2 regions of the Bradyrhizobium sp. B120 genome follow, and region 1 is predicted to be linked to the other one. Evidence: riboswitches for the same ligand, from Rfam matches in the RefSeq annotation. Region 1 holds a riboswitch; the other holds the start of a gene.
What was found. Region 1 has a riboswitch for cobalamin ahead of metE (5-methyltetrahydropteroyltriglutamate--homocysteine S-methyltransferase). Riboswitches for the same ligand answer to the same signal wherever they lie in the genome.

Region 1 (5,539 bases):
GGCTCGCGGTCTATTTGCGGAAACGTCACAGGGCACGTCAACTTTCAGAGCGCATGTGGTTTGCCGTTGCTCCGACGCGCTCAGCGTCAAGGAGCTGCAGCGCGATCTTGCTCTGTGCGACCATTTGCCGAGGCCTTTCGCGCTCCCTCGAGTGCTTCCCGTTCATTTGGCTCTATGCGATCGAACCAAGCGCCAGGAGGAAAGGCCGCGATACGCTTGGCAAAGAAGGATTGCGGCGCCCAATCTTGTCCCTCGCTCTTCTCGAAGGTGATGACCCCGTTATGGGTAAAATAATGGGGCCCGGGGATATTGCAGTTCACCAAAAGCAAAACGCGCCACAGATCACCTTTCTCGGCCGGCTTGTCATTCGGCTTTGGCACGTAATCCACTTCAACGGGTTCAATGATATTGCAGCGCCCGTGCCGCAGAAGATTGCCGAGCTTGCCTTGCGCGGTCATCACGAAGTTGAAGTTGGCCGGATCATGCAGAAATGGAAGATTTGCGTCCTCTTCGCCATCTGTGATTTCACTGGCGATCAACGAGAGCGCCAAGGCGCGCCAGCCCAATTCAATCGGCTTTGCATACGTCGACGCAAGTTTAATCGTCCCATCGACTGCGATCTTCCAAGCAATAACGTACTGTTCGTCTGATTTGTGGTTCCGGTGCCTGGTCCATAGAAGATAAACGTACTCAGTTCGGTCAATTCCTTCAGCGACTCCCCACGTTTGAGGAACGAACTGCGCCACCTTCGAGACCTTGGAGATAATGTGTTCTATCGTGTCACCGTCCTGTGCTCGCCACACTGACTTGACTCGTTCGACAAGGGCGTTGTCGTCGCAGCGAACATTGTTGCTCGTCGCAGCCAGCGCGGCCAGGCAGATCAGTGATCGACCGAGATAGAACCAAAGCACGCGTCTTCCAGATATTTTCTTCATAACCGCCGGCCCATCTGGTTTTCATTTACACGTCAATTCCAAAGCGGAGCAACCTTCAACGCGCTATGCGCGATCGCAAGAAGTTAGCGGCGACGTGACGCGGGCGCCCGCCAGTGTCCCGCGCGAGCAGGCGCTGTCCCCTCGATGTCACGCGCCGCTAACTTCGATGGCCAGCCAAAGCCTCAATTTGCGATGCTGGACCTACCCAGGAGGAGAAGCCTGGGCAGGCCGAGGGTCTGCATTCTTCGTGCCAGGTAATAGGCGGCAGTTCGCACCATATTTGTGGCGTCTTTGTTGGCTTTCCGACTTGCGAACGTATTGATGTTTCCATTCGGCCTATCCGCCGCGACCTCCACGATTTATCCCTGTCATGCACTGGATCTTCGACAGCGCAGGCGAACGCCTTCCCGCCACGTTCCCGGCGGCGATTGGGAGAAGGTGTACCGCCATTGAACCGTTCGGGTCGGTGTCGTTGCCGACAACGTCGGCGTTCGATCCCTGCCATGCCTTTGGGCACTTGCAGCCAAGGCGTCCATTGCGGCGTCTTGGCGCTCCTTCGCGGCCATGGGGCGCTCCTGGAGTTTCGAGGGTGATCGGTTGTGCTTGGCACTCTACGGGCCCACAACGACGCGAAGTCGCTTTTCAGCACCGAGCATTTGGAATAGATGCCAAGGAAGTTCACCCCTCGAGCAGGCGGATGAGACGGCGTTTCTCGCTGCGCACGCGCGATGGCAGGTTTATCGGCCCGTCATTTATCGACTTTTCGTAAGCGGGTAGGGGGCGTCGAGCCGTGCTAGTTTCGGCTTGAGCTGATCAATAGTTTCGCGAGTATCCGTCTAACGGGTTGACGCATAAGCGGCCTTATCATCCATTCGAACAGACCGACCGCAAAGACGCCAACAGAAAAGACGCCTAGGGCACTCCAAACAGCCATTTTCATTGCGGGCCTCTCTGTTCTTGTTAAGGCGGTTCGACATGCTTGCTTAGGCAGTATCGCCAAGAAAGACCAACGTGACGCCTGCCAGAATTGGCTGGCATCGTAAGACAATATGCTCGCTGAGTATGCTGTTGGAGTTCGCATATGTCCTGCGCTTGCCAACGCCGATCCTTGGTTGTTGGTGGAGAAGGCAGACGCAGGGTCGCGTTCTTGATGAACCGTAGCTGACTCACATGAAGACCGTCTGCTCGACGCAATAGCCCTCATCGCGCAGGCCGCATTTGTCTCTTGCACAGATCTGACGCGCGGCTTCAACGTCAACGCACCATTTGATATGGTCATTGTGATATTCATGATTGCAGAGCGGCTTCTACATCGAGATCCATGGTGGAGGCGGACCATCATTCGCATAAGAGAGGCCACAACATTTAATTTGAGAGGTTGACGGAAGAGCTCTCTTGCCGATAATCCAAGTCGTCGAGGTTCTCCGGGTCCCACTTGATCCGGAGCTAAGAGGGAAGCCGGTGCCAATGCCGGCGCTGCCCCCGCAACTGTGAGCGGAGAGCCGCTGTCCAACAGAGTCACTGAAGCCTGCGCGGCTTCGGGAAGGCCGGACAGCGGCGATGACCCGCGAGCCAGGAGACCTGCCCCGGCAGTATATTCGTCCACGGGCGGGGTGCCCCGGTGGTGCGCCAAGCAGCCGTCGCTCGCGCGACTTCCCTGCCTGCGTCCGCCATGGCCTTTGCCCCCAATATGGGGTTAACGCTATGTCTCTTCTCTCGCTTCCGGTTGCCACGCTCGGAACGCCGCGCATCGGTCCAAGGCGCGAGCTCAAACTCGCGCTCGAAAGCTACTGGGCAGGAAGAGTCAGCGAACAGCAGTTGCTCGAGGACGCAGCTGGCCTGCGTGCTGCGAACTGGGCTCGCCAGACATCCCTCGGTGTCACTGTCATTCCGTCGAACGATTTCTCGCTGTACGACCAGGTGCTCGACACCAGTGTCATGGTTGGCGCCATCCCGGAAATCTACGTGCCGAAAGCCGGATCCGCTTCGCTGGAGACGTACTTCGCCATGGCACGCGGTTCACAATGCGACGGGCAGGATGCGAGTTGCGGTCACGGACCGCGCGCGTATGGCGCACCCGCGCAGGAGATGACCAAGTGGTTCGACACCAACTACCACTACATGGTCCCGGAATTTAACCGCGGACAAACGTTCAGCCTGTCCTGTCGCAAACCTATCGATGAGTATGAGGAAGCCAAGGCACTTGGCTTTCAGACTCGCCCAGTCCTGATCGGGCCGGTCACATTCTTAAAGCTCGGCAAGAGTGCGGATCCTGCGTTCCAGCCACTGTCACTGCTGGATGACCTGATACCGGTCTATATCGAGGTTTTGCAGGAATTGGCTAAACGCGGGGCAAACTGGGTTCAGTTTGACGAGCCCTGCCTCGTCCTCGATCTGGATGAGAGCTCGCGAAAATCCTTGCTCCATGCCTATGACCGGCTCGCAAAGGAGGGGCCGGCCATCAAGATCATGGTAGCGAGCTATTTCGGCGACCTCTGCGACAATCTGGACACCGCCTTGCGCCTGCCTGTCGCCGGGCTGCACCTCGATCTGGTTCGCGCGCCACAGTTATTGGACGAGATCATTGCTGGCAGCCGGAATGATCTCGTCATGTCGCTCGGCGTCATAGACGGCCGCAATGTGTGGCGGTCGAACTTGTCGGCGCTCCGCCAACGGCTGGATCCCGCAATCGCGAAGCTCGGCAAGGATCGCGTCCAGATCGCCCCATCCTGCTCGCTGCTTCATGTGCCGGTCGATGTCGAACTCGAGACGGAGCTCGCTTCCGACGTTAAGACCTGGCTTGCTTTCTCGGTTCAGAAGATGCGCGAGCTTGCGACCTTGGCGCGGGCACTCGCAGGCGACCAGAATGTTGCGAAAGCTCTTGCGGAATCCGAGCGTGCCGCGTCCATCCGCCGCACTTCGCCGAAGATCCGTGATCCCAATGTCGCCGTCCGACTCGGAGCGATTAACCGGACCATGCGCGGGCGCGCCAGCCCATTTGCCAGTCGTGCCGAGATCCAACGCAAGCGCTTCGGACTACCGGCTTTTCCTACCACGACGATCGGATCGTTTCCGCAGACCACTGCCGTCCGGAATGCCCGTGCGGCGCATGCGCGAGGCTCGATGAGCGACGAGCAATACGACAAGTTCCTCAAGGAAGAGACGGCGCGCGCCGTACGTTGGCAGGAGGACATCGGTCTGGACGTGCTCGTGCATGGCGAGTTCGAGCGAAATGACATGGTGCAGTACTTCGGCGAGCAACTCGCCGGCTTCGCATTTACGAAGAACGGTTGGGTGCAATCCTATGGCTCGCGCTGTGTCCGGCCGCCGATCCTGTTTGGCGATGTCTCGCGGCCGCAGCCGATTACCGTAGACTGGTGGCGCTACGCACAATCACTAACCAAGAAACCGATGAAGGCGATGTTGACCGGACCGGTAACGATCTTGAACTGGTCGTTTGTTCGCGACGATATTCCCCGAAGCGAGGTCTGCCGTCAAATTGCGCTCGCGATCCGAGACGAAGTCGGCGATCTCGAGAATGCTGGTGCGACCATGATCCAGATCGACGAAGCTGCCCTGCGCGAAGGATTGCCATCGCGTCGATCGGAATGGCCTGCTTATCTCGAATGGGCCGGCGACTGCTTCCGCATCTGCTCATCGGGCGTCGCCGATCAAACCCAGATCCATACCCATATGTGCTACTCGGAGTTCAACGACATCATCGATGCAATTGCTGCAATGGACGCGGATGTCATTTCGATCGAGACCTCGCGCTCGAAAATGGAACTGCTTGACGCGTTCAGGAGCTACAAATATCCAAATCAAATCGGGCCAGGCGTGTACGACATCCATTCTCCACGCGTTCCCGAGACGGGCGAGATGAAGGAGCTCATGGCGCTGGCTCGGAAGCGGCTGCAGGATTCGCAGCTCTGGATCAATCCTGACTGTGGCCTGAAGACGCGCAAATGGGAGGAGGTTCGCCCCGCGCTGGTCAATATGGTCGCTGCCGCCCGCGAACTGCGCGCTGCATCCGATCCAGTAGGCCGCTGATCCAGCCTGGTCTCTCGTCAAGAAAGCTGATCCGCTTGTGGGCCATTTGCGCTCTTGATCATCGCGAGGGAGTTTTGATGAGCACAAAAAGCCCGGCCGCCATTAGCGGCCGGGCGGAAGTCTAGTCTGGGAGGAGCGACGCTGCTACGCATCGCGCCGAACTTCCATCGGCGCAGGGAGGACAGCCGACGGCTCGATCACGGAGAGGACATTCGCCGAAATCTGAACCCAGTTAAAGCACAAGCTCAACGCAGCTCAATTATGCCGTGGTATGCGGCCGATATCGCCTGGGATTAGAAATCTACACCAAGGTTTGCCGCTGATAGGCACTTCGCGACGCTTTGCCGGGTCGAGTAAATTTGGGCGGCAATGCCGGGCGGTCGCGGCATGCACGGGTATTAAGCGCACGTTGGTGTGCGTTCCTGCCCGCAAACGATATGCTCGATCAGCGAGACTATACGAAAAATGCCGACCGCAAGGATCTTATAGTCGTGACCAATGCAATGAGCGCCTTGCTATTGATTGAGACCCTGCTTCAGGCAGTCATTGGTTCA
Region 2 (5,539 bases), 970 kb from region 1:
CTGCCCCAGCGGCGGCGGCAGATGGCCGATCGTCACGGCACCGATCCGGCGCTTGGCCTGCGCGGCCTCGCCGGGATCGTTGACGATGAAGGGATAGACGACGGGCAGATCGCCGATCAGCGCTTCCGGCCAGCATGCGGACGACAGCGCAACCGACTTGCCGGGCAGCCACTCCAAGGTGCCATGCGCGCCCATGTGGACGACGGCATCGATGCCCTGCTGCCTGAGCCACAGATGAAACGCGACATGGGCATGGCGCGGCGTGCGCGAGAGGTCGTGATAGTCGGCATCGCGCTGACCGACGTCACCGCGCTCCGGCTGAACCGCGATGATCGATTTGCCGCACTTGATCGCCGAGAAATGAAACGCGCCGTCACGGCAATCGGGATCGTCCTCCGGCGCGCCCCATGCGCGCGCAAGATCGTCCTGGAGCGGCTGCGGAAGGCTGGAGACCAGTGCGTGATATTCGGCAACGTCCCATGTCAGCTTCCGGTGCAGCAGCACGCCGCCCAGCGACGCCACCGGCTCAAGATCAAAGCCTGCAGCCGCGAGATCGGCCAGCAGCGTCTCCACCGAAGCCAACGCATCGAGGCCAACGGCATGCGCAATCTGGTGCGGGCGGCCGGGATAGTTCGAGAGCACGAGCGCAAGCTGCTTGTCCGCGGCGGGCTTGCCGGCAAGCCGGTGCCAGGCTGCCACGCGCGCGGCGACCGCTGCGACGCGCTCGGCATCCGGCCGGTGCGCAAGATGCGCGAATTGCAGATCGGGATCGCGCTCGCCTGGCGACTTGAAGCTGACGACGCCCGTGAACAGGCGGCCGTCGACCTCCGGCAGCACCACATGCATCGCGAGATCGCCGGGCGACAGACCGCGTAGCGACAAGGTCCAATCCTCGCGCCGCGCCGTCGACAGCGCGACCTGGAACACCGGGCACGATGCGGCATCGAACGGCGTCGTGCCGTCGTCACCCGCCGCAGAGAACGCGGTCACATTGACGATGGCGGCGGGCGTACATTGCGCGAATTGAGCGCGCAGCCAATCGGCGACGCCGGCCGCCTTCAGCGAGGTGACGAACACGCCGTGGGCATCAAATCCCCTTTCGCGCAACGCATCGATCAGTGCATCGACCGGCGCCGTGTCGCCGGCCGCCAGGTAGGAGCGATAGAAGGTCACCAGCACAAGCGGCCGGCCATCCGATGCCGGCAGCGCCGCGACGGCGCCGCGCCGCGAATCGTAGACCCCGATCTCGGGAAGATCGATCTCGCCGACGACCGGCCCGGCATAAAGTCCGGACGCCAGCGCCAGCTGCGCGATCACGGCCTGCGCGGCAACCGGGCCGCCCTTGTCGGACAGCACCTTCAGGCGGCGCAGCGTCGAGACCGGCAGGGTCGAGAATTCATCCAGCCGCAAATCGTCGCGGCCATCCGCCGGCAGCACCACCAGGGCGATGCCACGTTCCTTCGCCAGCCGGTGCACCGCGGCCAGTCCGTACGACCAATACGGTTCGCCGCCGATCAGCCGCACCAGGATGCCGCGCGCCTGCGACAGTGTCCGCTCGATATAGGTATCGACCGACAACGGATGGCGCAGCTCCGCGAGATTGGCGAGCCGCAGCGACGGCAATGCGGCACGGCCCCGCCGCCAGCCGGCCGCGAACGCAGCGAGATCGCTGTCGGAAAACGACAACACCACGAGATCGGCCGGATCCTGACCGAGGTCTCTTGGCGTCGCGGTCTCCTCAAGGCCACGGCTCTCGCGGAAGACGACGTGCATCAGACACCTAGTCGCGCCCTGATCGCGGCTTCATCGATATCGCCGTGTTCGCCGATCACGACGAGCTTTGATTGTCTCGCCCGCACGCCCCAGGGCATGTCGAACTGATGCCTGACCCGCTCGCCGACCGATTGCACCAGCAACCGCATCGGCTTGCCCTCGACCGCGATGTAGCCCTTGGCGCGCAGCACGTTCTGCTCGCGCGCCAGCCCCTTGATCGAGGCGATCAGCGCATCGACATCCGCGATCTCGGGCAGATCGATCACCACTGAGTTGAAATCATTGTGCTCGTGTTCGTCCTCGCCGTCATGGTGAGACGGCCGCGACGCGAGGTCATCCTCTGCCGCCGCTTCAAGGCCGAGGATCACGCGGGCATCGATCGCGCCATCGACGATGGGCAACATCGGCACCTCGCGCGGCATCTCGGCCGCGATCAGCGCCTTGGCGGCCTTGATCCCCTCGGCTCCGGCGAGATCGGCCTTGGTCAGGAGCACGATATCGGCACAGGCGATCTGGTCCTCGAACACTTCGGACAGCGGCGTTTCGTGATCGAGATTGTCGTCGGCCGCGCGCTGCGCATCCACCGCGGCCGGGTCCGGCGCAAAGCGACCGGCGGCAACGGCCTCCGCATCGGCCAGCGCGATCACGCCGTCGACCGTGATCCGCGAGCGGATTTCCGGCCAGTCGAACGCCTTCAACAGCGGCTTCGGCAGCGCGAGGCCGGATGTCTCGATCACGATGTGATCGGGCCGCACGGGGCGCGCGAGCAGCTGCTCCATCGCCGGGATGAAATCGTCGGCGACGGTGCAGCAGATGCAGCCATTGGCGAGCTCGACGATGTTCTCGGTCGGACAATTGGCGTCCGCACACGACTTCAAGATGTCACCGTCGACGCCTTCGCTGCCGAATTCGTTCACCAGCACCGCGAGCTTCTTGCCGTTGGCATTGCGGATCAGGTGCTGGATCAGCGTCGTCTTGCCGGACCCGAGAAAGCCGGTCACGACGGTGACCGGAACCTTGGCGAGCGTGGTCATTCTGCGGCCTCCGGCACGACGGCGATGGGGGGAATGCGGGCAAGCGATTGCTTGCGAAAGATTTCGGGACGGCTGCGCCACGGCACGATGCCGTCAGGCGCCGCGGCATAGGCGGTAGCGCCGGCGATCACATCCTTGGCATTGTCCGCGGACAGGCGGCCGTAGACATAGGACCACCGCCCAGGCGCGCTGAGCGCGACGGAGCAGCCTTGGCTGCAAGCCGACAGGCATTCGACGGGAACTAGATTAACGTCATCGGGCACACCCGCCTCAACAAGCGCGGCGTGCAGGCGCGCACCGGGCGCGACCTCACCTTCCGCGAGCGTCTGGCCCGCGCGACAGGTGATACAGACATGAAGTGTAACGCTCATCGCCCTTCCTGGATTGACTGCGGGAAGCGATGAGGCACACGAACCTGACGTGAACAGGTCCGTTCCCCGTCGCGGAACACCCCGTCCGCCGGTCTCAAACACACTGCGTCGGCAGGTCTCCCGGCTTGCGGAGTAGGATTTCTCCCGTGATGCCCACCTTCCCGACTCCATCAGGGAATCAGTGGCTTGGGCATCTCTCCGGTCACGGTCGCGGGGGCGGCTGCGCTTCGGGCAAACCTTGCGGTCCGAGCCCTATCGCATTCCCTCTTCGCCTGTCGTAGGACAGGAACCAACGCGGGGTCACCATTCGTCCTGGCCTCGCACTTGTCAAGCCGAAGGAACGTGATGATTTCTGATGGAAACGACGCTGAAGACGGCGCCGTCGGCACCGACCCTTCATTGGATGCGCGCCATGCGGCCAAGATGGCGAAAAAGAAGGTCGCCCGCGACAAGATCATGGCGACCAAAAGCGGTGAAAAGGGCCTGATCATCGTTCATACCGGCGCCGGTAAAGGAAAATCCTCCTCCGCCTTCGGCATGATCGTGCGCTGCGTGGCGCATGGCTTTCCCTGCGCCGTGGTGCAATTCATCAAGGGCGCCTGGGATACCGGCGAACGCCGCCTGCTCACCGGGCATTTCGGCGATCTCTGTCAATTCCACGCGATGGGCGAAGGCTTTACCTGGGAGACCCAGGATCGCGCCCGCGACATCGCGGCGGCGCAAGCCGGCTGGGAAAAGGCCAAGCAGCTGATCGCGGATCCGAGCCTGCGCATGGTCGTGCTCGACGAGATCAACATCGCGCTGCGTTACGATTATCTGGCGATCGCCGATGTCGTCGACTTCCTGACCACATCGAAGCCGCCGATGACGCATGTCGTGCTCACCGGGCGCAACGCCAAGGACGAATTGATCGAGATCGCCGATCTCGTCACCGAGATGACGTTGGTCAAGCACCCCTTCCGCTCCGGCATCAAGGCCCAGCCGGGCGTCGAGTTCTGACAGTTATTGCCATGGCGCGCGCATTGATGATCCAGGGAGCCGGCTCGGACGTGGGCAAGTCGCTCATCGTCGCCGGCCTCGCGCGTGCCGCCAGACAACGCGGCCTGCGCGTGCTGCCGTTCAAGCCGCAGAACATGTCGAACAACGCCGCTGTGACGGTCGACGGCGGCGAGATCGGACGGGCGCAGGCCTTGCAGGCGCTCGCCGCCGGCGTCGAGCCGCACACCGACATGAACCCGGTGCTGCTGAAGCCCGAAACCGATGTCGGCGCGCAGGTCATCGTGCACGGCAAGCGGATCGCGACCGCCCGCGCGCGCGAATATACCGCCATGAAGCCGTCGCTGATGGGCGCGGTGCTGGAGAGCTTTGGGCGCCTGAAGGCGCGCGCCGACCTCGTGCTAGTCGAGGGCGCCGGCAGCCCCGCCGAGGTCAACTTACGCAAGTCCGACATCGCCAATATGGGCTTTGCGCGCCGGGCCGACGTGCCCGTGGTATTGGTCGGCGATATCGACCGCGGCGGCGTGATCGCGCAGCTCGTCGGCATCCAGGCGGTGATCGATCCCGATGATGCTGCGATGATCCAGGGCTTTGTCATCAACAAGTTCCGCGGCGATCCGACGCTGTTCGACGACGGCTACCGCCTGATCGAATCCCGAACCGCGTGGCGCGGCTTTGGCGTGCTGCCCTGGTTCGCGCGCGCCGGCGAGCTTCCCGCCGAAGACGCGCTCGGGCTCGGCGAGGCACGCAGGCCCGGCCAGTGCAAGATCGCGTTTCTTGCGCTGTCGCGGATCGCCAATTTCGACGACCTCGATCCGCTGAAGCTGGAACCTGGTGTCGATCTCGTGATGGTGCGGCCGGGCGAAGCCATCCCGGGCGACGCGAAGCTCGTCATCCTGCCCGGCTCGAAATCGACCCGCGGCGATCTCGCCTTCCTGCGCGCGCAAGGCTGGGACATCGACCTTCTGGCGCATCATCGCCGCGGCGGCCATATCCTTGGGTTGTGCGGCGGATACCAGATGCTTGGGCAGAACGTCGCCGACCCTGATGGGATCGAGGGACTCGCCGGCGAAACGCGCGGCCTCGGACTACTCGACGTCACGACTGTTATGTCCGAACAGAAGACGCTGACCCGCGTCAACGCGGTGCACGCTGCGACCCATCAGCCGATCAGCGCCTACGAAATCCATATCGGGCGTACCGATGGCCCGGATCGCGCGCGGCCCTTTTCAATGCTTGACGGCGCGCCGGAAGGCGCCATGTCGAGCGACGGACGCGTTCACGGCAGCTATCTGCACGGCCTGTTCACCTCGGACGGATTTCGCAAGGCGTTCCTTGCGCAGCTCGATATCCCTGCGGCGGATC

Region 2: linked by a shared signal. The riboswitch ahead of ACOIX3_RS14870 (DUF1636 family protein) and the one ahead of metE (5-methyltetrahydropteroyltriglutamate--homocysteine S-methyltransferase) in region 1 are both predicted to bind cobalamin.

Annotation. Positions count from the first base shown of each region.
Region 1 covers NZ_CP185242.1:2,299,523-2,305,061, forward strand. Annotated here, with positions in the region: gene ACOIX3_RS10715 (nodulate formation efficiency C protein) at 87-911, opposite strand; cobalamin riboswitch at 2,336-2,539, shown strand; gene metE (5-methyltetrahydropteroyltriglutamate--homocysteine S-methyltransferase) at 2,640-4,985, shown strand.
Region 2 covers NZ_CP185242.1:3,273,935-3,279,473, reverse strand. Annotated here, with positions in the region: gene cobN (cobaltochelatase subunit CobN) at 1-1,773, opposite strand, end outside; gene cobW (cobalamin biosynthesis protein CobW) at 1,773-2,807, opposite strand; gene ACOIX3_RS14870 (DUF1636 family protein) at 2,804-3,178, opposite strand; cobalamin riboswitch at 3,271-3,487, opposite strand; gene cobO (cob(I)yrinic acid a,c-diamide adenosyltransferase) at 3,524-4,177, shown strand; gene ACOIX3_RS14860 (cobyric acid synthase) at 4,189-5,539, shown strand, end outside.